2 regions of the Paenibacillus shunpengii genome follow, and region 2 is predicted to be linked to the other one. Evidence: predicted binding sites of a transcription regulator. Region 2 holds the regulator's gene; the other holds the start of a gene.
The links. Region 2 encodes CtsR, which represses protease genes until heat stress. Its sites were predicted from a motif close to ATGGTCAATAAAGGTCAAACA; they were not measured.

Region 1: clpP (ATP-dependent Clp endopeptidase proteolytic subunit ClpP) is a predicted target of CtsR. The motif match lies at 5,549-5,569, and genes of this name have one in related genera.

The regions. Positions count from the first base shown of each region.
Region 1 covers NZ_JBHUMJ010000010.1:19,485-36,159, reverse strand. Annotated here, with positions in the region: gene lon (endopeptidase La) at 1-309, opposite strand, end outside; gene lonB (ATP-dependent protease LonB) at 397-2,136, opposite strand; gene ispG (flavodoxin-dependent (E)-4-hydroxy-3-methylbut-2-enyl-diphosphate synthase) at 2,355-3,452, opposite strand; gene clpX (ATP-dependent protease ATP-binding subunit ClpX) at 3,554-4,807, opposite strand; gene clpP (ATP-dependent Clp endopeptidase proteolytic subunit ClpP) at 4,820-5,410, opposite strand; gene tig (trigger factor) at 5,791-7,122, opposite strand; gene ACFSVM_RS21850 (hypothetical protein) at 7,252-8,184, opposite strand; tRNA gene ACFSVM_RS21845 (tRNA-Arg) at 8,612-8,685, opposite strand; tRNA gene ACFSVM_RS21840 (tRNA-Arg) at 9,269-9,342, opposite strand; gene ACFSVM_RS21835 (DUF4870 domain-containing protein) at 9,484-9,777, shown strand; gene mgtE (magnesium transporter) at 9,879-11,258, opposite strand; gene ACFSVM_RS21825 (hypothetical protein) at 11,473-11,607, opposite strand; gene ACFSVM_RS21820 (hypothetical protein) at 11,729-12,079, opposite strand; gene ACFSVM_RS21815 (hypothetical protein) at 12,122-12,451, opposite strand; gene asnB (asparagine synthase (glutamine-hydrolyzing)) at 12,640-14,484, shown strand; gene ACFSVM_RS21805 (XTP/dITP diphosphatase) at 14,565-15,191, opposite strand; gene rph (ribonuclease PH) at 15,200-15,955, opposite strand; gene ACFSVM_RS21795 (GerMN domain-containing protein) at 16,048-16,675, opposite strand, start outside.
Region 2 covers NZ_JBHUMJ010000013.1:511-17,185, reverse strand. Annotated here, with positions in the region: gene cysS (cysteine--tRNA ligase) at 1-783, opposite strand, end outside; gene cysE (serine O-acetyltransferase) at 831-1,511, opposite strand; gene gltX (glutamate--tRNA ligase) at 2,045-3,499, opposite strand; gene ispF (2-C-methyl-D-erythritol 2,4-cyclodiphosphate synthase) at 3,523-4,011, opposite strand; gene ispD (2-C-methyl-D-erythritol 4-phosphate cytidylyltransferase) at 4,016-4,702, opposite strand; gene ACFSVM_RS25115 (PIN/TRAM domain-containing protein) at 4,785-5,873, opposite strand; gene ACFSVM_RS25110 (DUF1573 domain-containing protein) at 6,121-6,516, shown strand; gene pssA (CDP-diacylglycerol--serine O-phosphatidyltransferase) at 6,695-7,423, opposite strand; gene disA (DNA integrity scanning diadenylate cyclase DisA) at 7,479-8,555, opposite strand; gene radA (DNA repair protein RadA) at 8,569-9,936, opposite strand; gene clpC (ATP-dependent protease ATP-binding subunit ClpC) at 10,207-12,657, opposite strand; gene ACFSVM_RS25085 (protein arginine kinase) at 12,872-13,933, opposite strand; gene ACFSVM_RS25080 (UvrB/UvrC motif-containing protein) at 13,965-14,486, opposite strand; gene ACFSVM_RS25075 (CtsR family transcriptional regulator) at 14,537-14,998, opposite strand; gene ACFSVM_RS25070 (GNAT family N-acetyltransferase) at 15,387-16,553, opposite strand.

The DNA.
Region 1 (16,675 bases), on a different contig from region 2:
ATACTCTGTTATCTCTGCTCGTTCAAGTCCTTCCACGAGGACACGAATGGTTCCATTCGGAAGCTTCAGCATTTGTCTGACCTTCGCTACTGTACCGATCCGATAAATATCCTCACGTGCAGGATCTTCTATATTTACGTCAGATTGAGAACACAGGAGAATCAGATGTTCTTCTACCATCGCTTTTTCCAAAGCCTTGACGGATTTCTCCCTGCCCACGTCGAGATGTAGCACCATACTCGGATAGACGAGAAGTCCTCTTAAAGGCAGTAAAGGAAAACGACGAACTTTGGCTTTGCTCGGCCCCATCGCTTTCACACCTCCAATGGCTCTCAGGTTGTTATCATTCATTATTCTATCAAATGTTCACATAAAAAACCAATGAAGGAGAAGTCTTTACATGCTTTCTGTACTATTCATCGTTCCGCCGCGATTTAAGTCTGCATGCAGTATTGAAGGCGAAGATTGTGGAAACAGCTCGGGAGCAGGTGCAGCCTTCTCTTCATTGTCTGTCATCAGCTCTTTGCCGAAGACATGCTCGAATACTTCATCCACGGACTCAACAGGAATAACCTTCAAGCCATCCAAACCTTCAAAAATGGTCTGCCAGTTGTCTGCGGGAATAATAACCGTCTTAGCTCCAGCCTGAAAAGCAGCCTCTACCTTAGCCAGCACACCGCCGATTGGCTTTACTTTTCCATGAATGCTGATCTCACCTGTCATTGCCAGCTCATGATCGACGGGAATCCCCTTAATTGCAGAAGCAATCGCCGTTGCCATGGCAATTCCCGCGGAAGGACCATCTATTGGTGTACCTCCTGGAAAATTGATATGAAGATCGTAGTTAGAAGGCTCCAGCCCCATTGATCTGAGTACGGTGATTACATTTTCTACAGACCCTTTGGCCATGCTCTTCCGACGGAGCGTTCTTGAACCGCCGCCAATCTCCTCCTCATCGACAACTCCCGTGATGTTATATGTTCCTTTCCCCTTCATTACAGGCACCGCTGATACTTCGATCTCAAGCAGCGCGCCCATGTTAGGTCCGTATACAGCAAGACCATTGACAAAGCCCACTTGCGGAACACTTGGCACCTTCCTGTCTGGTCTCGGCTGAATCTGACTGCTGCTTGCGACCCATTCGAGATCCGCAGCACGGAGTTCATCCCGATTCTCAGTCAGAGCAAGTCCTGCGGCGAGCTGTACGATATTCACCGCTTCACGACCATTGGTGGCATATCTTTTAACGACCTCCACCGCTTCAGGATTGGCTGCAAAGCCAATTTTACTGATCGCATCCTCTGCTATTTGTCCAATCTCTTCGGGCAGCAGTGCGCGGAAGAAGATCTCCATGCACCGGGAACGAAGAGCCGGAGGAATTTCGTGAGGTGAACGGGTCGTTGCCCCTACCAAACGAAAATCAGCCGGCAGACCGTTTTGGAAAATATCGTGGATATAAGCAGGAGTATGCGTATCTTCAGAGTTATAGTACGCACTTTCCAAAATAACTTTACGATCCTCTAACACTTTGAGCAGCTTGTTCATCTGAATCGTATGAAGCTCACCAATTTCATCGACAAATAAAATCCCGCCATGCGCCTTCGTAACAGCTCCTGGTTTAGGCTGAGGAATACCTGCAACGCCCATTGCACCTGCACCTTGGTATATCGGATCATGAACAGAGCCAATCAGTGGATCGGCAATGCCGCGCTCATCGAACCTGGCAGTTGTCGCATCAATCTCCGTAAATTTGGCATCTGCTTTGAAGGGAGAGGATGGATTTTTTTTGGCTTCCTCCAAAATGACCCTCGCTGCCGCTGTTTTACCTACCCCTGGAGGCCCATAAACGATAACATGCTGTGGATTTGCACTGCACAGTGCTGCCTTCATCGCACGGAGCCCATCCTTCTGACCGACAATATCCTCCATCTTGGCTGGACGGGTCTTCTCGGCAAGCGGTTTAGTCAGCGATATGGAGCGAAGCTTTCTCAGCTTGTCGAGTTCCTTCCGAGACTCACGTTCAACTGCACTTTTATTGTTTCTTTGTCCACGCAGCATATTCCAGAAATAGAGCCCGATCACGACTCCGAAAAACAAATTGATTAACATGACAATAATGGTTAACTCAGTACCCATATTAGGTGTCCCTCCTGTTCTTTACGTTCTTACCATAAAAAGTTCGATACATGGTAGTATAGCCTTTTCACTCCGGCATAAACGTAGAAAATAGAAGTTCTCTTATAGATTTGAACACCAAACATGAACAGAAGACATTTCTTCAAGTAGGCAAAAAGAAAACTGCTTCCTATACGAGGAAGCAGTGATGAGTAAATTCTTATTTTAGAAAAAAAAGATTAGTGCTTGCGTCCCGGAATAACGCCGGTTGCTTCATACACTTCTACAATCTTGTCGATTTCTTTCTTCAGCTCTTCAACCATTTCAGCCTCAGGCACTTTGCGGATCATCTCTCCATGACGGAACAGAAGACCTTCGCCTCGCGCCCCTGCGATCCCAATATCTGCTTCCCTAGCTTCACCAGGACCATTAACCGCACACCCCAGCACCGATACCTTGATCGGCACTTTGATTTGTGAAATATAATCCTCTACTTCATTAGCAATGGAGAACAAGTCGATATCCAGACGGCCGCAGGTCGGACAAGAAATCAGGGTTGCAGCATTTGTAATCAAACCAAAGGTTTTGAGCAGCTCACGGGCAACCTTAATCTCTTCAACCGGATCTGCACTGAGTGAAATCCGCATGGTAGAGCCGATTCCCATAGATAACAGAGCGCCCATGCCTGCCGAGCTCTTAATTGTACCTGAGAACAGCGTACCCGCTTCTGTAATTCCAAGGTGTAATGGATATGGAATGACCTGTGCGGCCTTAGTATAAGCCTCAATGGCCATTGGGACATCAGATGCCTTGAGCGATACGATAATATCATGGAAATCCAGCTCTTCCAGAATGCCAATATGGAACAAGGCACTTTCTACCATCGCGTCGGCTGTAGGATAACCGTATTTCTCAAGCAAATGATTCTCAAGCGAGCCAGCATTAACACCAATACGAATCGGGATTCCTTTTTCCTTACATGCTTTTACAACGGCTTCTACTTTTTCGCGTCTGCCGATGTTACCAGGATTAATCCGTACTTTATCAATACCATTCTCGATCGCTTTCAGTGCTAATTTATAATTAAAATGAATATCCGCAACGAGCGGAATATGAATTCTCTTCTTAATTTCCTTAATCGCTTCTGCTGCTTCATCATTATTGACCGTTACACGAACGATTTGGCATCCCGCTTCTTCAAGCCGCAAAATCTCAGCTACCGTTGCATCCACATCAGCCGTTTTCGTTGTACACATACTTTGAATAATGACTTCATTGCTTCCGCCAATGGTAATGTTGCCGACTTTTACGGGACGTGTATCTTGTCTTAAAAACATGATTCCTTTCTCTCCCCATAACGTCAAATCTCCACCCGCAAGAGGCCTGGAAAAATCCAGTATAAATAAACCTCATTACGAGTGGAGTAAGACTTGTTTATTTAGGCACTCTCTTCTTGCTTCTTATCTTTATCACCATGCAGTTCAGGTGCTGTCTTCTCTTCAACAACCTGCTTCGTAATTACACACTTTGTAACATCCTCACGAGAAGGAATTTCATACATCACATCAAGCAGCAGGCTCTCTATGATCGCACGAAGTCCACGGGCACCCGTATTACGCTTAATCGCTTCCCGAGCGATCGCTTCAAGTGCTTCCTTCTCAAATTCGAGAGTTACGTTATCGAGCTCCAGCATCTTCGTATATTGCTTAACCAGAGCATTCTTCGGCTCAGACAAAATACGAACAAGTGTCGCTTCATCAAGCGGCTCCAATGTAGAGATGACTGGAAGACGTCCAACAAACTCTGGGATGAGACCGAACTTGAGCAAGTCCTCTGGAAGAACCATTCCGAGGTACTCACCCGGCTTCAGATCCTTCTGCTCAGCAGAAGAGTTGAAACCAATCACTTTTTTGCCGATACGGCGTTTGATCATTTGCTCGAGTCCGTCAAAGGCCCCGCCGCAGATGAACAAAATATTTGTCGTATCGATTTGGATGAATTCCTGATGAGGATGCTTACGTCCGCCTTGTGGTGGAACGGAAGCAACCGTACCCTCTAGAATTTTGAGGAGGGCCTGCTGTACGCCTTCACCGGATACATCACGTGTAATCGAAGGGTTCTCCGACTTACGTGCTACTTTATCAATCTCATCGATATAAATAATGCCGCGCTCTGCCTTCTCTACATCATAATCGGCAGCTTGAATGAGCTTGAGCAGAATATTCTCAACGTCTTCACCTACGTACCCTGCTTCTGTGAGCGAGGTAGCGTCTGCAATCGCAAATGGAACGTTCAAAATCTTAGCCATAGTTTGAGCCAAGAGCGTTTTACCAGAGCCCGTTGGTCCCAATAGCAGAATGTTACTCTTCGACATTTCTACATCGTCAATCTTGCTCTGTGTATTAATGCGCTTGTAATGATTATAAACGGCAACAGACAGCGATTTCTTCGCTTGCTCCTGACCGATAACATACTGATCCAAAATATCACGAATCTGCATCGGTTTTGGAATATCCTTCAGATCAATCTCTTCGTCATGACCGAGTTCTTCCTCTACAATCTCTGCACACAGCTCGATGCATTCATCACAAATATATACCCCTGGTCCAGCGACAAGCTTACGAACCTGTTCCTGGGATTTACCACAGAAAGAACATTTAAGCTGCCCTTTCTCATCGTTAAATTTAAACATCTAACCACCCCTTTAAGAATTAATCGGTCTGGTGAGTACTTGGTCAATGATACGGTATTCTAAAGCTTCTTCCGCGCTCATAAAATAGTCGCGGTCCGTATCACGCTCGATTTTATCAAGGGGTTGACCCGTACGCTCCACATAGATCTGATTAAGCTTCTGACGCGTTTTAATAATCCAGTCGGCGTGAATTTGAATATCGGATGCCTGACCTTGGATCCCGCCAAGCGGCTGATGTATCATAACTTCACTGTTCTCCAGCGCAAAGCGCTTGCCAGGTGCACCCGCAGTGAGCAGTAGTGAGCCCATGCTGGCAGCCATCCCTACGCAGATGGTTGAAACGTCTGGCTTAATAAATTGCATTGTATCATATATACCCAACCCTGCAGTAACAGAACCACCTGGTGAATTGATATATAAGCTGATGTCCTTCTCCGGATCCTCTGCAGCCAAGAATAAGAGCTGAGCAATAACGCTGTTGGCCACATCATCATCTATTGCACCGCTGAGGAAGATAATACGATCCTTCAATAGTCTTGAATATATATCGTAAGAACGTTCACCGCGATTAGTTTGTTCAACAACCATAGGCACGAGATTCATGTTCCGACCTCTTCTCCATAATAGAATCTTACTGCCACATTAATCAGGGTTAAATAAATATCAGTCTTAATTTTATCATGTTCCCTGTTCAATGTCATTTATGACTACTTTCCTCAGCCAAGTAACTGCTAAAGAGAAAGCTTGATCATATTTAACCATTTTTTTTATGTATGTGCAAATCGGACTTCCATCCTATGGAGCTAAGACCTATAACTCAAGTATATGGAAGGTACAGTTAAAATATCACGACATCTCACTGATTACCATTTAATAATATATTTAACTATAAAATGGATATTCATGAGAAGAAATAAGGCACGTTTAGTAAAATACTTTACGTGCCTTATCTGTTATATTTCTAACGTGATGGATGTGTAATCTTATTCTTCAGTTGCTTCTACAGCAGCTTCCTCAGCTGGAGCGTCAACTTCTACGCTGTTTGCAAGAAGGAAGTCAATCGTTTTACGAAGCAGAACTTCTTCACGAAGGCTGTCGAAAGAACCGTTGCTTTCGAGAATTTGACGAATCTCTTCTGGAGTACGTCTGAAGGAAGTCGCCATATTATTCAGCTCTTCGTTAACATCCTCATCGGATACTTCAATGTTCTCTTGCTTACCAATTGCTTCAAGAACCAGGTTGTTGCGAACGCGCTTCTCAGCATCGCCTTTCATTTGGTTTTGAAGATCTGCTTCCGTTTGACCAGAGAAGCTCATAAACATTTCAAGGTTCATGCCTTGTTGACGAAGACGGTTGTCAAAGTCACGCATCATGTTGCGAACTTCGCTGTTAATCATTCCTTGTGGAATTTCAACTTCTGCGTTAGCAGCCGCTTTTTCAACAACAACATTCTCTTGGTTTGCTTTTGCTTCTTCTGCTTTGCGCTCAGACAGCTGCTTCGTAAGATCTTCTTTGTACTCAGCAAGAGTATCGAATTCACTTACGTCTTTAGCAAACTCATCGTCGATTGCTGGAAGCTCTTTGCGTTTGATTTCATGCACTTTCACTTTGAAGATGGCTTTCTTGCCAGCCAGTTCTGCTGCATGATATTCCTCAGGGAATGTCACTTCAACATCCTTGTTGTCGCCAGTAGCAAGACCGATCACTTGCTCTTCAAAGCCAGGGATGAATGTGTTAGAACCCAGTTCCAGGGAGTAACGCTCAGCTTGTCCACCGTCGAACAGCTCACCATCAACAGAACCTTCATAGTCGATTACTGCGATATCGCCGGACTCAGCTGTACCTTCTTCGATAACTACAAGCTCAGCATGACGTTGTTGCAAACGCTCAAGCTCAGCATTCAGTTCTTCTTCGGAAACTTCTGTGTTTGCCTTAGGAACTTCAAGTCCTTTGTACTCACCAAGTTTAGCTTCAGGTTTAACGACAACTTTCGCTTTAAATTTGAAAGCTTCACCTTTAGCGAATTGATCGATGTCCACTTCTGGTTGTTCAACAGGGAAGATTTCTGTTTGATCAACAGCTTCCGTGTAAACTTCAGGAAGAAGGATATCAATTGCGTCTTGATACAGGCTCTCTACGCCGAAACGAGCTTCAAAGATCGAGCGAGGCACTTTACCTTTACGGAATCCAGGTACATTTATCTTTTTAACGACTTTATTAAAAGCCTTGTCGAGAGCAGCAGCTACACGATCTGCTTCTACTTCAACTTCAAGAACCCCAAGGTTCTTCTCTATTTTTTCCCATGTTGCTTTCATTTATGCTTTCCCCTCCAAATTTCACATGTTAACCATGTCAAGCGCGTACAAAATAACCATTTTAGTATAAACAACATTAAATGCAATTTCAAGGGTAAACCCTTGCAGGCGTCAAAAGGAAGTTTTCGGCTATTTCACATCCAGTCCGCCGGATACAAATCGTTTAATAGATCGGTATGCCTGCTCGAATCTAAATCTCACTTCACTCGTGATTTCATAGACCCTTCTAATCTCTTCTTCGTCCAGTGATCCGCCCAGACTCTCAGCGACTGCCGCATGGAGCGCCGCAGCCCATATATCGAGTGTCGAATCATCGCCTTCAAGCATAGAGCGGTAGTCGCTTGTGCCATATACAGCCATCACATATTGAGACCACAATTCCTGAGCAAAATAAAATAAGGTCGGTTCATGTACTTCCGTCTGATCTGCCACCAGTTCCAGCACTCGAATAATTGGAAATGGAAATTCATCCGGCTTCAGTGGAATAGATTCCACCTCAACCTCCACTTTCTCCGATCCTCGTGTAAGAGATACGGTTGCCTGAGATCCTCTTTTTCGCAAGGTCTGCAGCACTCGAAACTGAAGCAACGGATGCAGCTTACGCTGCTGAAGCCACTCGCACAGCGAATGATCAATACCCGGGGTTTCGATATAGGCAAGCTGATCCAGTGCCAGCATCGTCTGCTCGCTCAGCGGCTCTTCCATGACCGTTCTTAGCAGCTTATCTGCATATGCTCCATCTTCCGCCATTTTATTTCGGGCATTTTGACGAGCAAAATCCTCTTCACTCTCTTCCAAATCCTCGTCATTTCGTCCGTCTTCTCTCTGATCACGATCTATATATTGAGGGAAAGCTGCACGCAGCCAGTCCAGCAAAGCTTCCCATTCTTCATAATTCCGTTTCTCCTGCCCTTCGCATTGAAGCAGGAACTCAAGCAAACGCATCGCTTCCGAATAGCGCTCATTCTCCAGCATTACAGTAAGCTGAATCTGATAGTAATCCAGCGTCTTCGGGAAGAGAACAATATTTTTCTCTTTGGTTTGGGAGTTCGTATCGCTCATTATGACTGCCTCCTCTCTATCCGGTTTAACGACAACCAATCGACTTGTTGAATTATATAGAAACTACATATCCGTGTATAGCTCTAATATATTAACATAACCGATTCCGGTCTAAAAAAAACATGTTCTAGCTTATTTCATTGAGACCAGGGATATGTTGCGTCAGATAAATAGCCTTACGGCTGACTGCGATGCGATTGCTATCGATGCCTATGCTTCGACGAACCCCATTTGGGCTTCTTATCCCCACGGACGCAAAAAAGAGACACCCTTTCGGTTGTCTCTCACCGTCCCACTCGGGGTACAGCCTTACGGCTGACTGCGATGCGATTGCTATCGATGCCTATGCTTCGACGAACCCCATTTGGGCTTCTCATCCCCACGGACGCAAAAAAGAGACACCCTTTCGGTTGTCTCTCTTTTTTTACGTCCCAGGAGGGATTCGAACCCCCGACCGACGGCTTAGAAGGCCGTTGCTCTATCCTGCTGAGCTACTGGGACAAATTCAAGCGCGAGATATATCGTATCATATATATGTGATGATAGCAAGCGTAAATTGTAAAGTTTTTTATTTAGTTAGGTTACGGACGCTATCGATGCCTATGCTCCGACGAACCCCCATTTTGGGTTCTCATCCCCGCGGACGCAAAAAAGAGACACCCTTTCGGTTGTCTCTCACCGTCCCACTCGGGGTACAGCCTTACGGCTGACTGCGATGCAATTGCTATCGATGCCTATGCTCCGACGAACCCCATTTGGGGTTCTCATCCCCGCAGACGAAAAAAAGAGACACCCTTTCGGTTGTCTCTCACCGTCCCAGTCGGGGTACAGCCTTACGGCTGACTGCGATGCAATTGCTATCGATGCCTATGCTCCGACGAACCCCCATTTGGGGTTCTCATCCCCGCGGACGCAAAAAAGAGACACCCTTTCGGTTGTCTCTCACCGTCCCAGTCGGGGTACAGCCTTACGGCTGACTGCGATGCGATTGCTATCGATGCCTATGCTCCGACGAACCCCATTTGGGGTTCTCATCCCCGCAGACGCAAAAAAGAGACACCCTTTCGGTTGTCTCTCTTTTTTACGTCCCAGGAGGGATTCGAACCCCCGACCGACGGCTTAGAAGGCCGTTGCTCTATCCTGCTGAGCTACTGGGACAAGATATGTACTTATTTTCACAGTGCGATATTTATTATATCGTATAATCTGTATTTGTCAAAGTATTTTTTATGTATCATCACATGCGATGAAGGGTAATATGATTTAAATATTAGGAAAATTCAAAAGGAGCGTTATTTCATGCGACAGCTGTTATCTTCCCTTAGTTATTTCAGTATCTTTTTTGCCCCCTTCCTGTTTCCCTTAATCATATGGATTGTAGCCAAGGACGATTACATAACCAAACATGCGAAACGCGCATTATTCTCACATGTATTCCCTTTCGTTGCAGCGATTCCATTGCTTTATTTTCTGTTCACCGCAGACCATCCTGCCTCGATTATAGGATACATCATTGTGTTTTTTGTCATCTATTTCGGTTCATTTATTTATAACGTCTACCAAGGTATCAAATCATTAAGAGAAGCAGCGTAACAACAACTTAGCATAACAGTTCAAAAACCAGCCTCGAGCGGCTGGTTTTCATTTTATCTTCATATGAATCCATTTTATCTTACTGCCAAGTTACTTGAACTCTAAACCAGGTATGAAATAAATAACGTCGCCGTACCAAAGTACACCGTTAAAGAGAACAAATCATTCAGCGTCGTAATAAGAGGGCCGGAGGCTACTGCCGGATCGATCTTCAGCTTATGCAGCAGAATAGGAATAATCGTCCCGGCCATCGTACCAATCACAATGGTTAGAATCAGAGAGAAGCCGATAACGGCACCTAGAGCAAAGCTGCTCTGCCAAATTCCCGCAACAAGCGCTACGCTTATTCCACAAACGGCTCCAATGGTAAATCCGACTCTAAGCTCTCTCCATAGTAGACGTAATATGGCTCCTCCGTTCATTTTGTTCTGTGGTGTCAGCCCTCGAATGACGACCGCAAGCGATTGTGTTCCCGTATTCCCGGTCATTCCTGCGATCATCGGCATGAAGAAAGTGAGAGCCACCACTTGACTGAGCGTCCCCTGAAATATACTTATAATGCTTCCAGATAGCAGCCCGAGGAATAACAGCATAATAAGCCAAGGAAGTCTTCTTTTGGCCGCGGTTAGGAAATGTGTGTTAAAATCAATCGTTTTGTCGGTACCCGCCAGCTTGTTGATATCCTCGTTCGCTTCTTCCCTCAAGACGTCCAGCACGTCGTCAAACGTGACAACTCCAATCAATTTGCCCGCTGTATTCTCAACTGGGATCGACACGAGATCATATTGTTCGAATAAGTGCGCAACCGCCTCCTGGTCCATATCCGCTGATACCTTGACCACATTTTCTCTCATTAAATGCTCGATAAGCTCTGTATCTGAAGCAAGCACGAGATCTCTATAGGTGGTAAGCCCTATGACTTCTTTGTTTTCATTTAATACATACAGATCCTGTACATCATTGGTCAGGTCTGCAAAATGCTTCACCTTTTCGACTGCCTCGCGAACCGTATATTTGGCATAGAACCACACATAACGGTTCGTCATGATACCGCCCGCTGTCTCCGGTCCATAATTCATTAGCTCCCTAACGGTCTCCCGCTCCGAAGCCTCCATGATCGAGAGCATGTACTCTCTAACTTCATCTGTCATTTCGCCCATCAAATCGGCCAAATCGTCGTTATCCATTCGATTCAGCACCTGAGCTGCGCGATCCTTGCTCAGAATATATAAGGCTTCAATTTCTACTACGGGCTCAAGCTCGCTCAGCATCTCAGCTAATAGCTCCGTATCGAGTGCATCCATAAATCGAGGCCGGTAAGCTTCATTTAGTGCTAAATAGATCGTGGCCAGGTCATATGCTTCCCACTCTTCAAATTCATCGTGCATCTCTTCTATGCTGCCGCGCCTGACAGCGTCCTCTATCGTGAGGGTTAGATCGTGCAGATCCTGTTCTCTGCTTCGAATATCGATGTCGTTCATATGGGGTTCACCTTCAATCTGTAATTAATCGTAAAATGCTGCTCTGTATCCTTCCTTAATGCGTTTACCCTGCTGTATAGGTATAAAATCATGTTCAAGCCTATTTCATGATATGTATTCCTCTGCAATATCCCGTATTGTTCCTCATATTTTTATAATAGACAGCCTCCATCCTTTCATCACTGAAAGAATGGAGGCCTGTGTGCAGCCCGGATTAGTTGCTGCTTCCTAAACGTGCTCTGTTCAGTTGCCGCTGGTGATTTTTATTCTTCGCAAGTACTTCACTAGCAAATTCATTTGCCAAACCGTGACGGTATTTCTTCGTTACCTTGTACTTTGAAGCCATCATATTCACCTCCCCGGGATACATCAGTATTATGTGTAATAAATGTGCTGAGTATTTTCTAATCACAAAAAAAGACTGCAAAGAAATTGGAGTTATCCATTCCATTTGCAGCCTCGTGTAAGTTTTATTTTTGCAATTTACTTAAAATATCTTGGTTCAATGTCCCGTAATTCAATAAGGACTGGAGAAACTGTCCCTTCTCCTGCTCGGCCGTTACAAGCTGACTGTTCTCAAACGCAACTGCTGTCGCATCCTCAAATGCTGCATTTTGATTATCATTGTACCAATCCAGAGCCAAATCATGATGATTACGCACGACTCTGTGCAGATCAAGTCCTGTTCCATACGCATTCTGCGCTACATATACAAGCAATGAAGGATCTCCCGCCTGAGCCGGCTCCACCGCTACTTCCACACAACGTACTCCATTTAATTCAGTGGTATTTGTAATTTTGGCATTTTGAATCACATACATGAGCCCATCTCCTGTTCTTATGTTAGGTTAATCGCCTTACGTTCATCCATTCCCGTTAACACTGTGACGGACAATCCCATATTGCGCTAAGTGACTGCGAGTTTCTCGCGTACCCAGCTGATAAATTTCGTTATACACGTTCTGAAGTGCTTGCTCATATAACGAGTTGACAGAGGCCTCTTCGGTGTCCGGCCAAGGGAAGATATAGCCCGGGAAGGCCTCTTCTTCTTTTTCCTGCATCAAGCTAAGGAGCCCTCTCAAATAATCTGCTTGCTCTGGCGTCGCCTCAATCACCCATTCGTAGGATGCTGCCTGCTGATCATTCAGAACAGAACGTCCGCCAACAGAAACAAAATACAGGCTTCTAGTCAAATTCATCGCTCCCAACACTAATATGCTCGCCTCTTATAGTTTCGGATGTGGACAGACATTTTATGCCTAATTTCGGCATATATTTGCTAGTACTGCTCGTGAAGAAAAAAGGGGATGAGGCATGACCGCTCTCCACACGCTGTTATATGAGCCTCTGAGAAGTTACGTAAAAGAAAGGATGAACAGTCATGTGCGGTATAACAGGATTTATACAATGGAATCGTGATCTTACCCAAGAATCAGAACTGCTTGTCCGCATGACGGAAAGCATGTCAAATCGCGGACCCGATGCCGGCGGAACCTGGATCTCGAATCCTTGTGCCTTCGGTCATCGCAGACTGAGCGTCATGGACCCGGAGAATGGGGCCCAGCCGATGATCATGAATCAGGGAGATACGCAATATACCGTTGTTTATAATGGAGAGCTGTACAATGCACCTGAGCTCAAAAAAGAGCTGGAGAACCGTGGACATCATTTCAAAACCAATTGTGACACCGAGGTGCTGCTTGCCAGCTATGCAGAATGGGGGCCTGAATGTGTTGAACGATTTAATGGAATATTTGCCTTTGTCATATGGGATAGCGGACGCGAACATATATTCATGGCCAGAGACCGGCTTGGAGTAAAGCCTCTATTTTACAGCGATCAGGGAGATCTGCTCGTGTTCGGCTCTGAACCCAAGGCACTGCTGCTGCATCCAGCGGTCGAAGCGGTTGTCGGACCTGAAGGCTTGGCTGAAGTATTCATCATTGGACCAGCAAGAACACCAGGTCACGGTGTATATTCCTCAATGAAGGAACTTCGCGCCGGGCATGCAGCCACATTTAACAGAAACGGATTCCGTTCTTACGCCTACTGGAAGCTCGTCAGCCAGCCCCATGAAGACGATGTGGATGCTACGGCAGCACAAGTTAGAAGTCTGCTCATTGACACCTTAGAACGACAGCTTGCTTCAGATGTACCATTAGGCTCATTACTATCCGGGGGACTGGATTCCAGCGCCTTGTCTGCCTTGGCCGTAGCGTATTACAAAAGAAACGGGCAAGGAAATATTGACACGTTCTCTGTCGATTATGTAGATAACGACAAGCATTTTAAAGCCCACTCTTTCCAGCCCAATTCAGATGCTCCTTATATCCAGCGAATGGTCGATGAGCTGAAGACGAATCATCATTTTATGGAGTTTGATACGGCGGAGGTTGTGGAAGCCTTGAACGCGTCTACGCTCGCCCGAGATTTGCCGGGGATGACGGATGTCGATTCGTCGCTTTATTTATTTTGCCGGGAAATCAAAAAGAAGGCGACCGTTGCCATATCGGGAGAGGCCGCAGACGAAGTATTCGGCGGATATCCCTGGTTTCACCGTGATGAAATGCTGAATTCAGGTACATTTCCTTGGGCGGTCGCCCCGAAGATGAGAGCCAGTCTCTTGTCCCCGGATATTGCTGAATGGACGCGTCCGCTTGAATATTTGAATGACCGCTATTCGGATGCGGTGGCGGAGACTCCTCTTCTCGCTGGAGAGACCGGCAAAGCAGCGCAGATGCGTGTCATGTCTTATCTTAACATCACCCGGTTCATGCCCACACTGCTTGACCGCAAGGACCGGATGAGTATGGGGGTCGGACTTGAGGTCCGGGTTCCTTATTGCGATCACAGGCTTGTGGAATATGTATTTAACATCCCTTGGGAGATTAAGATTACAGGTAATCGGGAAAAAGGTATTCTACGAAAGGCATTGGAAGGAATCCTGCCTGATGACGTGCTCTATCGCAAAAAAAGTCCTTATCCAAAGACGCATAATCCCGCTTATCTAGAGAGCGTTCGGCAGCAACTGCTGGATGTGCTGGATGATCCCTCATCCCCGGTGCTGCCTCTGCTGGATGTCAAGAAAATCAAAGAAATTGCAGCCTCTAAAGAGGCTTCTTCCAATAATCCTTGGTTTGGTCAGCTGATGTCCGGACCTCAGTTATTTGCTTACCTGACACAAGTAAACAACTGGTTAAAGACTTATAAAGTGTCTATTCGGTAATTGGGAGCACCAAGCAAGCACAAAGAGACCTGCTGTCAACAGCAGGTCTCTTTGAAGTATATGAAGATCTTAATCGGGTATTAACCGCCGAGCTTGGTCATTAAGTCCCGAAGTGCTGCACCGCGATGGCTGATGGCTTGCTTCTGGTCCATACTGAGCTCCGCCATGGTCTTCTCATAGCTTGGAAGATAGAAGAGCGGATCATAGCCGAACCCGCCGCATCCGGCGGTTTCGGAAGTGATGAAGCCTTCAACTGTACCATAGGATTCCAGCTTCTCTCCCGTTGCCGGATCATACAGCACGAGTGAACAGACAAACCGGGCAGGGCTAAGGAGCGGCTGCTCCGTATCCTCTCCCAGCTTGCGTGATTCAAGCTCGCTTAGCAGCTTCTCATTATTATCCGCGTCGGCAGCGCCTTCGCCGGCATACCGCGCCGAGTACACACCTGGAGCGCCATCCAGAAGATCCACACATAATCCGGAATCATCGGCGAGAACAGGCAGGCCAAGAGCATCGCCTACAGCTTTCGCTTTTTTCCATGCATTCTCGGCAAAAGTCATGCCATCCTCCACCACATCAGGTACATCCGGATAATCGTACATGCTCTTGACCTCTTTGCCAATCCGGGCAAAAGCGTGGGCAAACTCACGTACTTTTCCTTTGTTTTTGGTAGCGACGATAATGACTGGGCTGTCCAAATTGTTCATGCTGTCGATTAAGCCTCCCCAATCTTGCGGGAGCCGATCTTGAGTGCAATCGGTCCCAGTACTTCCTTCTGCTTCTCGATCATCTGAAGAATTCCGTGCTCGCCAAGGCTGAGCAGTTCATCCAGCTCTTTGCGGCTAAAGGGTCTGTCTTCCCCGGTCCCTTGCAGCTCTACGAATTCTCCGCTTCCGGTCATCACGATATTCATATCCACTTTGGCTTTGGAATCTTCCTCATAGTTCAGGTCAAGCAGTGCCTTGTCCTGAACAACACCAACACTGACAGAAGCCAGAAAATCAGTGATCGGAAACACGGGCAGCCGATGCTGCTGTGCAATTTTGTCCAACGCAATCGCCATTGCGACAAATGATCCGGTAATCGAGGTTGTACGGGTTCCTCCATCTGCCTGAATGACATCGCAGTCCAAAGTAATCGTACGCTCTCCAAGCGCATGCAGGTCAACGACGGATCTTAATGCGCGTCCAATGAGCCGCTGAATTTCCATCGTGCGTCCACTTAGCTTACCGCGAGCTGCCTCGCGTTGATTCCGAGTCTGTGTTGCTCTAGGAAGCATGGAGTACTCGGCTGTTACCCAGCCCTTGCCTTGTCCTTTCATGAAATGGGGCACCTTCTCGTCTACTGTTGCTGTACATATGACTTTGGTATCTCCTACTTCTATGAATACGGAGCCTTCCGCAAATTTGTTGGTACCCACTGTCATTGTGATCGGTCGCAGCTGTTCGCTGGTACGTCCGTTAGATCTCATGATATTGCCTCCTACGTCTTAAGCGTCCTGTATTAGTCCTTATCATTCTACCAAAATGCTTTTGTAAAAGCACCCTTTACAGATGCGATTCCTTAGATACCAATCTCATTAATATATTCCGGTTTCGTCACAGGCTCGCCATAGTTCTGTTCATCGATACCTATCACGGTTTGTTGATCATTAAACGTAATTTGCACCTTCGTATCAGCGTTGCCTGAATTATCCGCCACCGTTAAGACAACCGATTGAAGCAGCTCTGTCGGGATCGGGTCACCTTCTGCAAACATTTCATCTTTCAGCGCTACCGAGACTGTGCCATCCTCGCCAGTGACAACTGACTCCAGCAATGTTGCCGTGGTCAGCACCATCTCGAGTCCTTCACTGTCAGGACCTTTGATCAGCTCAGATAATGCGGACTCCACACGATTCGGACTCGGCTCAACCAGTCTTGTGACCGGAACATAATACTGTTCTCCTGCAGGGGATTCATCAGAGAAATACACAGTCACCGGACTGGAATTCGTGCTCAAGTGATTGCCCAGATCCAGATTGATACCGATTCCCCGGGTGAGCGATTGAGCCATCGGTGTTCCATTCACGGGCATCTCATTCAGTTTTTTGCCATCTACCCAGAGCTGTACGTTCTGAATATCCGGATTTCCGGTAAGGGTCCAGGTCACAGCCTCCATAATTTGACGCTCTTCCTCTGGCATGTATTCA
Region 2 (16,675 bases):
TCGAATGAAGCCGTTATGCATCCAATAATTAGCCAGCGGCTTGCCTGTTAGGGCTTCAGATTGGGCCACTTCACACTCATGATGCGGGAACTGCAGATCTTGGCCGCCTCCATGAATATCCAGAGTGTCACCGAGCAGCTTGCGCGCCATGGCGGAGCATTCGATATGCCAGCCTGGACGACCTGGACCCCAAGGGCTTTCCCAATAAATTTCACCGGGCTTTGCTGCTTTCCATAGAACAAAATCCTGCGGATTTTCTTTGCGTTCATCAACACCGATTCGAATGCCGAACTGAAGCTCATCGAGATTTTGCTTAGAGAGCTTGCCATACTCTGGGAATTTGTGTGTGCGATAATACACATCCCCGCCATTCTCATAAGCAATTCCTTCCTTGAACAGCTGATCAATAAAATCAATGATCAAATCCATATTCTCGGTAACTCTCGGATTATGGGTTGCTCTTGGAATGCCCAGTCCATCTAGGTCTTCGTAATAAGCTTTAATAAAACGATCGGCAACCTGCGGTACCGTGAGTCCTGTCTGCTCTGCTTTTTTTATCAATTTATCGTCTACATCCGTGAAGTTAACGACATAATTCACATCATTACCCACCGTCTCTAAGTAGCTGCGAACCACGTCGAAAAATATCATCGGTCTTGCATTCCCGATATGGATATAGTCGTATACTGTCGGTCCGCACACGTACATTTTCACTTTTCCCGGCTCCTGTGGAGTAAATACATCCTTGCTCCTTGTGAGCGTATTATAAATATGAAGCGCCATAATTCACGTTCCTTTCAATACATTTCAATCATTATATTGTACCACGTTTACGATTTGTTACCACGTATGACCGCTTCTTTACGGCCACCTTCATTCGCTGCTGATTTAAGCTGATCCAGCTCCTTCCGGAGAGTAACCAACTCTTGCTGCAGCTCACGCATGGAATCAACAACCGGATCGGGCAGCTGCTGGCTTAGTCGATCCACTCTCCGGCCATCCTGCTTAACGACCCGGCCTGGAATACCAACGACCGTACTATTTGGCGGAACCTCTCTTAGTACTACGGAATTTGCTCCAATATTGCTGTAATCCCCCACTTTGAAGGATCCCAACACTTTAGAGCCCGAGGATATCACCACATTATTACCAATGGTAGGATGTCTCTTTCCTTTTTCTTTACCCGTTCCGCCTAGGGTCACACCTTGATAAATCACCACATCATCACCAATTTCGCATGTTTCTCCAATGACAACCCCCATACCATGATCAATGAAGAGCCGATTGCCGATAGTAGCGCCTGGGTGAATCTCTATCCCCGTCATAAACCTGCTGAATTGAGAGATAATTCTGGCCACGGTGTACCATCCCCATCGGTAAAAATGATGCGCCAAGCGATGGGCCCAGATGGCATGCAAGCCGGAGTAAGTAAAGATCACTTCAAACCGACTTCTAGCAGCAGGGTCGTTATCAAAGACTGCCTGAATATCAGATTTCAATTTCTTAAACATATCTGTTCCCCTCTTCGCATCATTTACCCGTTTGTCTGAAGTAAATTTGACTCTGCTTGTTAGCGTGTATGTGAATCAAAAAAGACGCCTCTGCAGCCACATTCGGCTGCAGAGGCGTCTAACAAAATCGCGGTTCCACTCTGCTTAGGATTCGCATAACGCACGCATCCTATCTCGGACGTCCGTAACGAGGACGAGACGTCGCTACCTACCCGAAGTAGCTTTCCAGCAAAGCGGAAAGGTCCAGGTTCGGAGGCGCAGCTCCCAGGCGCATTTCGATCAGCAGAGCGTGAGATAACTTCCAGCCTTGAAGACTTGTTAAGGTCTTACCCGGTTATCTTCTCTGGTCCACGTTCATGACTGTGTACTTCTCCTGTTCACAGCTGTTCAGTATATTCATTCTTCCCCATAGGGGTACGCTTAATCACATTAGGACAAACAGAGCCTGCTTATCTTGATGTACTGCTTTTTATATATCTTAGCGAAAAGAACTTCGGCTGACAAGGATTATCCTTACTAGCCTCAGTACAAATTTAAAATTGGGCTTTCAATCGGCTTAACACCTTATCGCGGCCCAACAGATAAATGGTTGCATTCAAGTCCCGGCCATGGGTTTGGCCCGTCAATGCCACACGAATCGGCATGAACAGCTGTTTGCCCTTATAGCCTGTTTCTTTCTGCACTTCTTTGATCAAAGCCTGCATATGGGAGGCCGAAAAGTCAGCGGAAGCCTCTACTTTCTCAGCGAAAGCCTTGAGGACCGTTGGAACCTGCTCTTCCTTCAGAACCGATTCAGCTTCACCTTCAAATTGCACTTCATCCTTGAAGAACAAGGAAGCGAGCTTCACAATATCGGATGCTGCAACCATCTGCTCCTGATACAGCGCCACCAGCTCTTCTGCCCACGTCTGCTGAGCTGCATCAAGCTCACTTGGAAGTAGTCCCGCTTGCTGCAAGTGTGGAATCGCAAGATCTGCGATACGCTTCAGCTCCGCATTTTTGATATAAGAGTTATTAAGATGAGCCAGCTTATTCGTGTCAAATACCGCAGGAGACTTGGACAGCCTTGACGGATCAAAAATCTTGATCAGCTCATCCTTGCTGAAAATTTCCTCTTCCCCTTCCGGAGACCAGCCGAGCAGTGAGATGTAGTTAAACAGCGCTTCCGGCAAATACCCGAGCTTGTCATACTGCTCAATAAATTGAATAATCGACTCATCGCGCTTGCTGAGCTTCTTATGATTCTCATTGACAATGAGGGTCATATGACCGAATACCGGCGGTTCCCAGTCAAAAGCTTCATAAATCATCAGCTGGCGAGGTGTATTGGAAATATGGTCCTCTCCACGCAGAACATGTGTGATCTTCATCAAATGGTCATCAAGGGCAACCGCAAAATTGTAAGTAGGAATGCCGTCTTTCTTGACAATAACGAAGTCTCCAGTTTCTTTGGAATTAAAGGAGATTGTTCCTTTGACCATGTCATTAAAGGTATACACTTTCTCTTCCGGTACACGGAAACGGACACTTGGTACGCGGCCTTCGGCTTCATACGTCTTGCGTTCCTCTTCCGTCAGGTCACGGTGCTTGCCGGAATAACGCGGTGTCTCCCCGCGGGACATCTGTTCCTCGCGCTCTGCTTCAAGCTCTTCCTCTGTACAGTAACAGAAGTAAGCAAGACCGCGGTCAATCAAATCCTGCCAGTATTTCTTATAGATATCGAGACGCTCTGTTTGACGATAAGGGCCATATTCACCCCCAACATCAATACTCTCATCCCATTCCATGCCGAGCCATTTCAAATACGTCAACTGGCTCTCTTCTCCGCCTTCAATGTTCCGCTTCGTATCCGTATCTTCAATGCGGATAATAAATTTCCCGCCTTGATTTCTCGCATATAAATAGTTAAATAATGCCGTTCTTGCATTTCCGATATGCAAATGTCCTGTCGGACTCGGCGCATAACGCACGCGAACCTCCGTGCTCATAAGATCCCCTCCGATTCATTATTTCAAGATGATAGCACAGGTTCTATCAGGCATACAACCGATTGCGCAGCAATGCCCTCGCCCCGTCCTGCAAAGCCAAGCTGCTCTGTAGTCGTCGCTTTTACATTAACTTGAGAGAGCTCTGCACCCAGCGCCTTGGCAATGATCTCTGCCATTTGCGGAATATAGGGCGCCATCTTCGGCTTTTGGGCAATAATCGTCGAATCCACATTTCCCAGCTGATAGCCGCGCTCTACAGCAAGCTCCCATACTCGCTCCAGCAGCTTAAGACTATCCGCGTCTTTAAATACCGGATCCGTATCCGGAAAGTGCTTGCCGATATCACCAAGACCCAGCGCACCGAGTATGGCATCACTTATCGCATGCAGAAGCACGTCCGCATCGGAGTGTCCGAGCAGTCCTTTTTCATAGGGAATCGTGACTCCCCCAATAATACATGGCCTGCCCTCCACTAATTGATGAACGTCAAATCCTTGTCCTACACGGATCATAAGTCTACTCTCCCCTTTTTTGCATAAATACAGCATAATCCAGGTCATCCGGCGTCGTGATTTTAATATTCGTATACCGACCCTCTACGACCTTTACCTGCTTCCCAAGCCGTTCAATCAGCATCGCATCATCTGTGCCAAGAAACGCCTCCTGCATCGCCCGCTCATGAGCCTCAAGCAGTGCAGACAGACGAAAAGCCTGTGGTGTTTGGATACTCCACAGACTTCGCCGATCCGGCGTGGACATGATAATGCCCTCTTCATTTACTTGTTTGATCGTATCCTTTACAGGTACTGCAAGCACAGCAGCCCCATGCTCCATCGCAGCTTCCATACAGTTCTCGATAAGCTCCGGCGTCACAAAAGGCCTGACTCCATCATGTACAAGCACATAATCAGAAGTAAGCTGCTTCAAGCCTGCATACACAGAATCCTGCCTTTCAGAGCCTCCTGCAGTTACCCGAACCTGAGCTTCAAGGCCAAATTTATGAATCCACTCTTCACAGCGCTTAACGTCTGCAGCACCGGTAACGACAATCATCTCTTTGATTCGTGACACACGGCTGAACACCTCAAGCGTATGTATAAAGATGGGCTTGTCTTGCAGCAGCAGAAACTGCTTGCTCTCCGCGTAACCCATACGGGTACCCTTGCCTGCTGCCACAATGACGGCTCCCCATGAATTGTTCATGCTCTTAAACCCCTGCCTTGTTCATCTGCTTAAGCATTCAGCGCATTCAGCGATTGGAACACTCAATCTCCATCATACCGCTTTATTGAGCTTTTTCCAACAGTTTCGGCTTGGCAAAAATCATTCGTCCTGCAGAGGTTTGGAGAACGCTTGTCACAAGCACCTCCATCATCGTGCCGATATATTCTCTTCCGCCCTCGACTACAATCATGGTGCCGTCATCCAGGTAGGCTACGCCTTGACCATGCTCCTTGCCGTCCTTGATGATCTGGACCATAATTTCCTCACCTGGCAATACAACCGGCTTGACTGCATTAGCCAAATCATTAATGTTCAGTACCGATACGCCTTGAAGCTCACATACTTTGTTCAGATTAAAGTCATTGGTTACAACCTTGCCCTGAAGCACCTTGGCGAGCTTAACCAGCTTGCTGTCCACCTCAGATATTTCTTCAAAATCGCCTTCATAGATCAGTACTTTAATCTCCAATTCCTTTTGAATCTTGTTAAGGATATCAAGCCCGCGGCGTCCGCGGTTTCGCTTGAGCAGATCTGAGGAATCTGCAATATGCTGGAGCTCCTCCAGTACGAATTCAGGGATGACGATGGTCCCTTCGATGAACCCTGTCTTGCAGATGTCCGCAATCCGGCCATCAATAATGACGCTCGTATCTAGTATCTTATGCTCTTCAATCCGTCTGTCTTCACTTATCGCTCCGTTATTCCAACGTCCTGAAGTCCAGAACGTTCCTAGGTCCTCTTTCTTCGCAAGACCCACCCGAAGTCCCATGTAACTGAAGACAAGCATCATAGCCACTTGAAGCAGCTCTCCTGGCTTACCAAGCCAATTGAATGACGGATAAAGAAGTATAGCGAACAATAATCCAATTCCTAGCCCCAAAGCCCCCGCTGCCAATTCACTCATAGGAACACGAGCGAGCTTCGTAACTCCTTCTTCTACCCTTAAATTCACCACAGAACCCAGTGTACTGCATAGTAAAGTAAATACTGCAACCCCTGTCAGCATCCATAACGCAAGTGCTGTTGTCGTCCCCAGCCTGTCTGCCAGTTCACTTAACCAAGGGACCGTTACTCCTACTGAATGATATAACGCATAACCAGACCATGCTCCCATGAATCCGGTCAATGTTAAAATGACTTTTTTCCACATGTCCCTTCACCTCCTTTGACCTTTTCCTTAACCAGTATGAACCAATTCGGAAGGTCCTAATCCTGTAGGGCAGGATATTTAAGGAAAAATATCTCAACAATCTCCTCTCATTTCACATGAAGGTGATTAAAGCACATTTGATGCTCCGTCTCGGGGTAAGTATCTAACTGTAAATCATGGTTGAAAATGGTTTATAGGGTGGCATATAATAAGTTCAACTGAAAACACACCGAGGTGAATATAAGGAATGAGCACTTCCAGCCTGCAAACCTTTCAAGACCAAGTATCCGAATTGTTGCTCCGTCACCGTAGTCTGATTGATGTGTTGTCAAAGTTAGGACAAGCCGATGCTTCTGTTAATCGTGCAGTTTCCAAGGCCATTACGGAGTGCGGATGTATTGAACTTCATGCTTCCAAGCAGTCATACACACCTAACGGGAACTTGGAGGACGCTAGATCTTCTGTAGAGACGCATGTACATGGAGATCTGTGCGATCATTGTAAAGAGATTGTCAGCTCAGAGCTTGGACGCAATCTGTTCTATATGTCGGCGCTTTGCAATCTGCTCAATATTCAGCTCGAGGACGTCCTTGAGAATGAAGCCAACAAGTGTTCCACACTAGGCATATTCAACCTATCGTAACGAAATTAAAATGCAAGTAAATACTTAATAAGTTCTGCCAATATACACAGCCTTCTACACCCTATTGATCCTCGCTACTATGAATGAAACAGCACAAAAAAAGCATTTATTCTCGTCGTGTTATACGAAAGAATAAATGCTTTTTTTATTTGAATGAGCATCTCTGCTCGATTTTTCCCTAATAACGATGTGATGTTTCGTCTTCCTGGCTCTTGTTCCGATTGCGTCTGCGATGAATGTAGCGTTGTACACTATGGTACATGCCGTATACGGCATACAACACCAAAGGAATAAATACAAACATGGATAATTGCTCAGAGAACAAAAATGCAAGTGCAATCGAAAACAAAACGACCAATGGAGCGATCCATACTGCTTTTTTGGGAATGCCTACTTTTTTGAAATTCGGATATTTCAGCGAACTGATCATGAGATAGGATAACAGCAGTGTAGCCACCATCATAAAGGGTGCAGAAATATCTTTGTTAAATAAGGACAGCAGTGCAAGTACACCACCTGCCGCCGGTATAGGCAGTCCTGTGAAATAACCGGGAATCCCGGGTTTAACATTAAATCGGGCTAACCTCAGTGCACCGCATATCGGAAATATGCTGGTTACGATCCAGGCAATACTTACTGGCGCTTCCTGAAACGAAACGGTGTACATCAAATAAGCCGGGGCAGCACCAAATGATACAATGTCAGATAGTGAATCCAGTTCTTTACCAAATTCGCTCTGCGCATTCAGCGCCCTTGCAATCCGGCCATCCAAGCCATCAAGAAGCATAGCAATAACCACCATAAAAGCGGCAAGCGTATACTGATCTTCTGAGGCCAGCAAAATGGCAATCATTCCGAGTGATAAATTACCCAAGGTAAATAAATTCGGAATTGATTTCGTTATCATCACGTCACCTCATATGTGCGGCAATAAAAAATAATCATATGTCATTCTGAGTTATTTAGATCTGTCTGTCAATGAACATTTGCTCCTGCAGGCGCTTCAATCCATCCTTAATCGTACGCGCACGTACTTCTCCGATACCGTCAACTTCGTCCAATTCTTCAATGGTTGCCATAATGACGTGCGGCAAGTGTTCAAACTGCTCCACCAAATTATGAATGATCACATTCGGCAGACGCGGGATTTTACTGAGAACACGGTACCCTCTTGGAGCCACTGATTCTTCAGAAGTCGCAGCGGATGCGGGATATCCGAGCAAACGAGCAATATGGTGGGTGTCCAGCAGTTCATCATCTGTTGAACGTTTGAGCCCATTCACGATCTCTTTGATCTTCTCATCGCTGTCATCCTTGGCATAGTCCTTATACAGAAGCATCGCTTCTTCTTCCGTATTACTGACAAGCTCCTCCATCTGCATGGAGATCAGCCGTCCTTCATTACCAAGCTCATTAATGTAACGTTTGATCTCCATCTTGATCCGAAGCACCATTTCCACACGCTGAATGACATTCACAACTTCAGGTATGGTCACGAGCTCTTCAAATTCAGACGCGCTGAGATTGGTCAAGGATTGATTGAGCACGGCCCTGTATTTCTCAAGCGTTTGTATCGCCTGATTTGCTTTGGTCAGAATTACGCCGATTTCCTTCAGTGCATACCGCAGTGTACCTTGGTAGAGCGTAATTATATTACGTCTTTGCGATATCGATACAACGAGCTTGCCTGTCTGCTTCGCAACTCTTTCGGCAGTTCTGTGGCGAATTCCTGTTTCAGAAGACGAAATAGAGGAATCAGGAATTAACTGCGTATTTGCATACAAAATTCGTTTTAAATCCTCACTTAAGATAATGGCTCCATCCATCTTGGCCAGCTCATATAGATAGTTTGGAGAAAAATCACAATTGATCGAAAAACCGCCATCCACAACCTCCATTACCTCAGGACTGTAGCCAACGACGATCAGCGCGCCCGTTTTTGCACGCAACACATTCTCCAGTCCCTCTCTGAATGGGGTTCCGGGCGAAACCAATCTTAAGAGATTATTCATTTTATCCAATTGGCTCGATTCTTTCATCTTTCAATGCCCCCTAATCTAAAGCAACCGCTAGTGCATCTCCGACGGTGTTTACACCGATAAGTTCTATTCCCTTCGGGTGCTTCCAGCCTTTTAGGCTCTTCTCTGGCATAATCACCCGTTTGAATCCAAGCTTCTGCGCTTCTTTGGCTCTCTGCTCCGCACGAGACACAGCCCGAACCTCACCCGTAAGGCCTACCTCTCCAAATACAACATCATATGGTTTGGTCGGCATATCCCGGAAGCTGGATGCAACACTGACAGCAACCGCCAAATCAATAGCGGGCTCATCCAGCTTCACCCCTCCGGCGACGTTTATATAAGCATCCTGGTTCTGTAAGAACATACCCTGGCGCTTTTCCAATACGGCAATGATGAGGGCCATACGATTGTAATCTACACCGGTAGCCATGCGTCTTGGAGAAGGGAACTGGGTTGCGGATACTAGCGCCTGAAGCTCAACAAGCATTGGACGGGTCCCTTCCATGCTGGCAGCAACAGTGGAGCCTGCTACCCCAAGCGGTCGTTCAGACAAGAACATCTCGGATGGATTGGCAACCTCGGTTAACCCGATTTCACCCATCTCAAAAATCCCCATTTCATTGGTTGAGCCAAAACGGTTCTTCACCGCACGAAGCAGCCGGTACGTATGATGTCTCTCGCCTTCAAAATAAAGCACGCAATCCACCATATGCTCAAGCATTCGCGGTCCTGCAATAGCACCTTCCTTAGTAACATGCCCTACAAGCACGGTCGCAATGCCCTGTCCTTTAGCGATTCGCATAAATCTTGAAGTACATTCTCTAACTTGTGCCACACTGCCCGGCGCACTCGTAATTTCCGGTAAATATACCGTTTGAATGGAGTCAATAACTAGAAAATGCGGCTCCACCTGTTTGACGGCTTCCTCAATCCGTTCCATGTTTGTTTCGCTGAGCACATACAGCTCAGGAGACAAGGCTTCCAGCCGATCTGCACGCAGCTTCGTCTGTCTTACCGATTCCTCACCGGAAATATACAGCACTCGCAGTCCTGCTGTGGTCATGGCATGAGAGGTTTGCAGCAGCAATGTAGATTTACCGATGCCCGGATCTCCGCCGACCAGAACTAGAGAACCCGGGACGACTCCACCGCCGAGCACTCGATTCAGCTCTTTAATACCCGTCAGGATGCGGGGCTCCTGGTCACTCTCTATGTTTATGATGGGCTGAGGCTTTTCTTTACTATCAAAAAGGGAAGAACCTCTCCCTTGTGTCTTAACGATACTTTCGGTTTCCTCCACCATGGAGTTCCAGGACTGACATCCTGGACATTTACCATACCATTTAGGGGCTTCATAGCCGCATTCGGTACAGTAAAACTTCGTTTTAACTTTAGCCACTTCACTTCTCCTTATTTTTACACTATTCGACTAAAATCGTCTTTAAGTGCAAATGCCGAATTTACTAAAAAAGGATTTAATAAAAGTTTAACATTGAATGCATTTTGACGTAAAGCTTAATTGCCAAACTTTACACAGGATGTATTTTTTCCAAGTCATCACTCTGGAATTGATGTGTATCTATTATGCATTTTTCTTAAAAAAAGGGTTCTTATCGCTCACGCGACAAGAACCCTTTCCAGTATATTCAGTTAGGCTTAACTACAACAATTAAGATGAGCTTGTTGTTGATACATTATCTTTTTTGGTAACAACCAGAGCTCCATCATTCACATCGATTAGAAGAGAATCACCCTTCGTGACGTTACCCGTGAGCAGCTCTTCAGAGAGTCGGTCTTCAATGTGCTTCTGAATTGCTCTACGAAGCGGTCTTGCCCCGTAGGCTGGATCAAAGCCTTCTTTGGCAAGGAATGCCTTCGCTTGATCGGTCAGCTCGAAGTCGACATCATACTCACGCAGACGTTTACGCAGCTCCTCCGCCATCAAGGTAACAATCTCACCGATATGTTTCTCCTCGAGGGAATGGAACACGATGATCTCATCAATCCGGTTAAGGAATTCAGGACGGAAGCTCTTCTTCAGTTCATCCATCACTTTACCCTTCATGTTGTCGTAATTCGCTCCAGCATCTACAACAGCTGTAAAGCCCAGTGTAGAATTACGTTTAATCGCATCTGCACCCACGTTCGACGTCAAGATAATGAGCGTGTTGCGGAAGTCGACTACACGACCCTTCGAATCTGTAAGTCGTCCGTCTTCCAGCACTTGAAGCAGGATATTGAATACTTCCGGATGGGCTTTTTCAATCTCATCCAGGAGAACGACAGAGTACGGCTTGCGGCGTACTTTTTCAGTCAGCTGTCCGCCTTCTTCATAGCCTACATATCCCGGAGGCGCCCCAACCAGTCTGGATGTGGAGTGCTTCTCCATGTATTCCGACATATCAATCCGGATAACGGCATTCTCATCCCCAAACATTGATTCAGCAAGTGCTCGAGCCAGCTCAGTCTTACCTACCCCAGTTGGTCCCAGGAAGATAAAGGAGCCCATTGGACGTTTCGGATCTTTCAGACCTGCACGTGCCCGGCGGATTGCACGGCTGACTGCTTTAACGGCCTCATCCTGCCCGATAACACGCTCATGCAGAATTCCTTCCATATTCATCAGTCGATCCGTTTCTTCCTGCTTCAGCTTGTTGACAGGCACACCCGTCCAGCTGGCTACGACCTGTGCGATATCCTCAGGAGTAACCTCGGAGTCCGTACGGCCTTGTTTTTCCTTCCACTGATTCTTCGTTACATCAAGCTCTTCGCGAATCTTCTGCTCTGTATCCCGCAGGGCAGCAGCCTTCTCGAATTCCTGGCTCTGAACAGCTGAATCCTTCTCTTTGCGAATATCATCGAGTCTGTTCTCAAGCTGCTTAAGATTAGGCGGTACTGTATAAGAGTTGAGTCTTACTTTGGAGCCCGCTTCGTCAATGAGGTCGATCGCTTTGTCCGGCAGGAACCGGTCTGTAATGTAACGATCAGACAATTTAACTGCCTGTTCAATCGCTTCATCCGTAATTTTCACACGGTGATGTGCTTCATAACGATCTCTCAAGCCGTGCAGGATTTGAATTGCTTCATCCACGGATGGCTGATCCACATTGATCGGCTGGAAACGACGCTCAAGCGCAGCATCTTTTTCAATATATTTACGATACTCATCCAGCGTAGTCGCACCAATACATTGCAGTTCTCCACGAGCCAAAGCCGGCTTCAGGATGTTAGAGGCGTCAATAGCTCCTTCTGCTCCCCCTGCTCCAATAAGCGTATGCAGCTCATCAATGAAGAGAATAATATTTCCTGCCTGGCGGATCTCATCCATAATCTTCTTGAGTCTATCTTCAAATTCACCACGGTATTTCGTTCCTGCAACGACAGAGCCCATATCCAGAGTCATTACGCGTTTGTCACGCAGCGTTTCAGGAATTTCGTTCGCGATAATCTTCTGAGCTAGGCCTTCAGCGATCGCTGTTTTACCTACCCCTGGCTCACCGATTAATACCGGGTTGTTTTTCGTACGACGGCTGAGCACCTGAATAACACGTTCAATCTCTTTACTCCGGCCGATTACCGGATCAAGGTTGCCTTCCTTCGCAATGGAAGTAAGGTCACGCGCAAGGCTGTCCAGTGTTGGTGTACTAACGTTAGCTTGGGCTCCGTTGTGACTGGACACCGCTTCGCTGCTTCCAAGCAATTGGAGCACTTGCTGACGAGCTTTGTTCAGGCTGATGCCCAGGTTGTTCAGTACTCGTGCTGCTACCCCTTCACCTTCACGGATAAGGCCGAGCAGAATATGTTCGGTTCCAACGTAGGTGTGGCCCAGTTTACGTGCTTCATCCATCGAGAGTTCAATGACTTTTTTGGCACGTGGTGTATATGCAATGTTCGTAGGCTGCTCTTGGCCGCGGCCAATAAGCGTTTCTACTTCATCTTGAATTTTCTCAAGTCCTAGACCCAGACCGATCAGAGCTTTGGCAGCAATGCCTTCCCCTTCACGAATCAGGCCGAGCAAAATATGTTCGGTACCGATGTTATTATGACCTAAACGAACCGCTTCTTCTTGAGCTAAAGCCAGCACTTTTTGCGCTCGTTCTGTAAATCTTCCAAACATCATAGTTCTTGCACCTCCACAAGTTTAATTGCCTATATCTCTATCCAGATTGCCCTTCACGGACAGCTCTGGCCGACAATCGTCGGTATCATCCCAAGCCGATTGCGATCCTCCTGTTAACTATACAAGAACAGCAATCAGTCAGGTTATTACTGTTATAATATCCAATAAAATAACGTATGGCTCTGACGGTGAATCCAATTACTTTTTCAGGTTTCTAATGCTTAAGAACATCTCGTATCATTTGTGCACGGTAGATGTCTCTCGCATTGGGATCCAAGACTTCTTCACCGAATTTTTTCTGTAAAAATCCAGGCTGAGTCATGACATTCAGTTCATTCATTTGCACAATAGAAGGCTCTTCAATCAAGCCAAGATCAATGCCTAGACGAACATCTGACAAGCGCTGCGCTGCTTCCTTGGAATCCATAATCACCGCATGGGATAGAATCCCGTAAGAGCGCATGACCCGGTCCATAATCCGCTGCTTCGAATCACGCATCAGTCTCTCGCGTGCATTGCGCTCATGGCCAATAATTTGAAGCACGACACTATATAAGTTCTCAATAATTTCGGCTTCAGACTGTCCTAATGTAATTTGATTCGATATTTGAAACAGATTTCCTGTCGCCTCACTGCCTTCTCCGTAAATTCCGCGAACCGCGAGACCTACTTGAGATACAGCAGTAAGCACTCGGCTAATTTGCTTCGTCATGACAAGAGCAGGTAAATGCATCATTACGGAAGCTCGGAGACCTGTACCCACATTGGTAGGACAGCTTGTTAGATAGCCCCTTCGGTCATCAAATGAATAATCGATATGGGCTTCAAACACATCATCAATCGCTGATGCTCTCTTCCATGCCTCCTGCACCTGGAAACCTGGGAATAAACATTGAATACGCAGGTGATCCTCTTCATTCACCATAATGCTGATGGATTCATCTTCACTGAGTATGACAGCTCCGTTTCTCGATTCGTTCGCAAGATCAGGGCTGATCAAATGTTTTTCCACCAGAACTTCTTTATCGAATTGATCCAGTTCATTCAGATTCAGTACATGGAATTCACCAAACCTATGAACCTCCTCAAATCCAAGAACATCAATAATGTTACGACGTACTTCTCTCGACTGCTCTTCTGTTGCCAGCATTGGAAACGGAAAGCTCTGTATATTACGAGCGACTCTTACCCGGCTACTGATGACAATCTCTGAGTCAGCAGCGGTATTCCGCATCCAATCACTAAGTGGTTTTTCGGTAAACCGGATATCCGACATGGTGCACACCTCCTTACTCTATTACCAAACTTTACTCCTGTGCTATCTCTTTTTCAAGCTCACGAATCTGGTCACGCAATTTAGCGGCCTCTTCGAATTCCTGCAGATTGATCTTCTCCTGCATTTCACGCTTCAATTCATCCACTCTGCGTTTCAAATGAATTTTCTCACCTGCGCGAACCGGAACTTTCCCGATATGTGTAGTGTTGCCATGCACCCGCTTCAGCAGCGGATCCAAGCGGTTTGAGAAATGATTATAGCAGGAACTGCAGCCAAATCGATTCAGCTTACTGAACTGACTAAATGTCATTCCGCATTGCTCACAGCGAAGCGTCTCCGGTGAGGGTGCTCCCGCTGTTTTATATTTACCTGACTCAAAATCCATAAGTCCTGACAAGAGTCCGTGAATAGAAAAGCCATTAGAGATGCCTGAGATATGGTCCCCTTTTTCCTTCGCACAGTTCTCACAGATATGAAATTCCGTCTTCTCTCCGTTTACAATCTTCGTAAAATGGAGCGTAGCCGGGCGTTCATTACATTGTTGACACATCATGACCGCTTACCTCCTTTGCCTCACATTCTTGATCATATGAACAATCCTATTCATTTGCCCAAGACCGAGATCAGCATTGCTTTGAGCATTCGAGCGCGAATCTGATCACGATAGGGAAGTTTAATAAGCAGTACTTCTCGCGATATAGCCGCTTTGACCAAAGCAGCCTCTCTACGGTTGAGGAATCCGGCCTCTTCCAGCTGATAGATAAGCCCTTCTGCTGACGTCTGATTAATCTCATCTCCAATATGCTGATGAAAATGCCCATTCAGAGCAAACTGTGCAGGAAGCTCCACACGCTGAATGCGAATATAGCCGCCTCCGCCACGCTTACTTTCCACCAGATAGCCTTTCTCAAGGGTAAACCTTGTGCTGATGACGTAATTAATCTGAGACGGTACACAAGAGAACTTATCAGCGAGATCGTTTCTTTGGATCTCAATCATGCCCTCAGAGCTATCCTGCAAAATATTTTTCAGATATTGCTCGATAATATCAGAAATATTGCGCATTCTACATCCCCCACTATATTAGCCCCTTAAAATACTTAAATTCATTACAATGATCATCTGTATCTAAGGGAAAGGCTTCCCAACTGGGGTCACTATCCATCCTTAAAATTACCCATCTTGGACAGATTGCGAATCTCAATTCATCTAGAAAACTTCATGAGAAGTCCTGCTACCCCTGATACATTACTCTGTTTGATCTCTGTTGACTTTGACTTTCTTTGACTTTGTATTCATTATACCACATTATGTAGAATTCTCAAGAGGGGTTCCTTTTCATTTTTCTCATTTTGACCTAAAATATGCGTCTTACGAAAAAAACTCCCCTGCATTGTTCAGGAGAGTCGATCTTCAAGTGTCTTACTTCAGCTAAGAAGCATCTAAGTTAAATTTAGAAGAAGTCCATAAAAAATGTTCGTCCGGCAGGAATCACTCGATCCAGCTCTGTTGCTCGAAGCGGATTACCTGCTAGTCGTTCCATTAAATAAAGTTCACGTGGCCGCTTGTAGCCCATAAACAACGCTGTAATTGATTGAATGTCACCAGATATATCAGCAGTTAACTTATCACCAGAAGATAGAGGTTCTATATTACCTTGTCCATCCTCGCTTACAGTCAGGTGCCAATATCCCGTATTCCAGGAGGCGGCAGAATCCTCTACTTGGATGACCAGATCCAAGCTGTGATTCACTTCAAACGGATATTGAGCAATAAAAGCACTAAGATCGACAATACGTGCCATAAAATAAGGAACAAGCTCCTGCTTCACTCTCGGCTCAGGTAACAAGAAGGGCAGCTCGTCATCTACAGGTACCATGTTCATCTTAAACTGCTCACTAGGGTGGTTTGCAAAATAAGTCAGCAGCGCCCGGCGAGCATTCTCATTTAGATAAACAAATTCATCGCATATTAGCTCTTTGTCTTTATTCTCGTAAAGCACATAGCCTTGCGGCTCTCCTTCAGAAGAGTAGTAAACTGCTGTGTGCCCATTTCCGTTCAGCACTGAGCGCTTCCACCATGTTTCATCACGGACTAACGTGCCATTATAACGACTGGCAAAGGATTGATATAATCCATCAAGTGTAGCGATATCCGTTACATCACGGACAATTTTCCCTTCGTATTCAACTCTTGGTGGGAGCTGGTGAGCTTGAATGAAATACCTTTTGTACTCAGCAAAGACCTCCCAGCCATATTTACGGTAAAATGGCACCAAGAAAGGGTGTAAGAACGATAAAGTCTGTCCCTGATTCTTCATTTCCTGCAGCGCATGCTTGAGCAACTGAGCAACATGTCCCTTTCTACGATTTTCCGGCCAAGTGGCGACCCCGGCAATGCCACCCATATCAAATACTTTGCCATTTACATATACCTGAAAAGGCAATAGAGTCAGCTTCGCTTGCAGTTCAGCTTCATCAAACAAGCCCCAGTATTGCTCGGGAACGAAGTGCTGTCGCCGCTGTTCCTTCTCTTCAGCAGTCAGCTTATATCTAAAAGCATATTCAGATAACTGTGTACTTACATCAAACTCTTCCATATTTAATTGCCGAATCTCCATGGTCCCACCTCACTGTTTTTATCATTTAGTAGGTTAGCATAATTCTAGTGTATATGTATTTAAAAAAGCGAATTAAAGGATCTAGTCTAGCAAGAGTGTGTCAGATCTATTTATAAATGTCA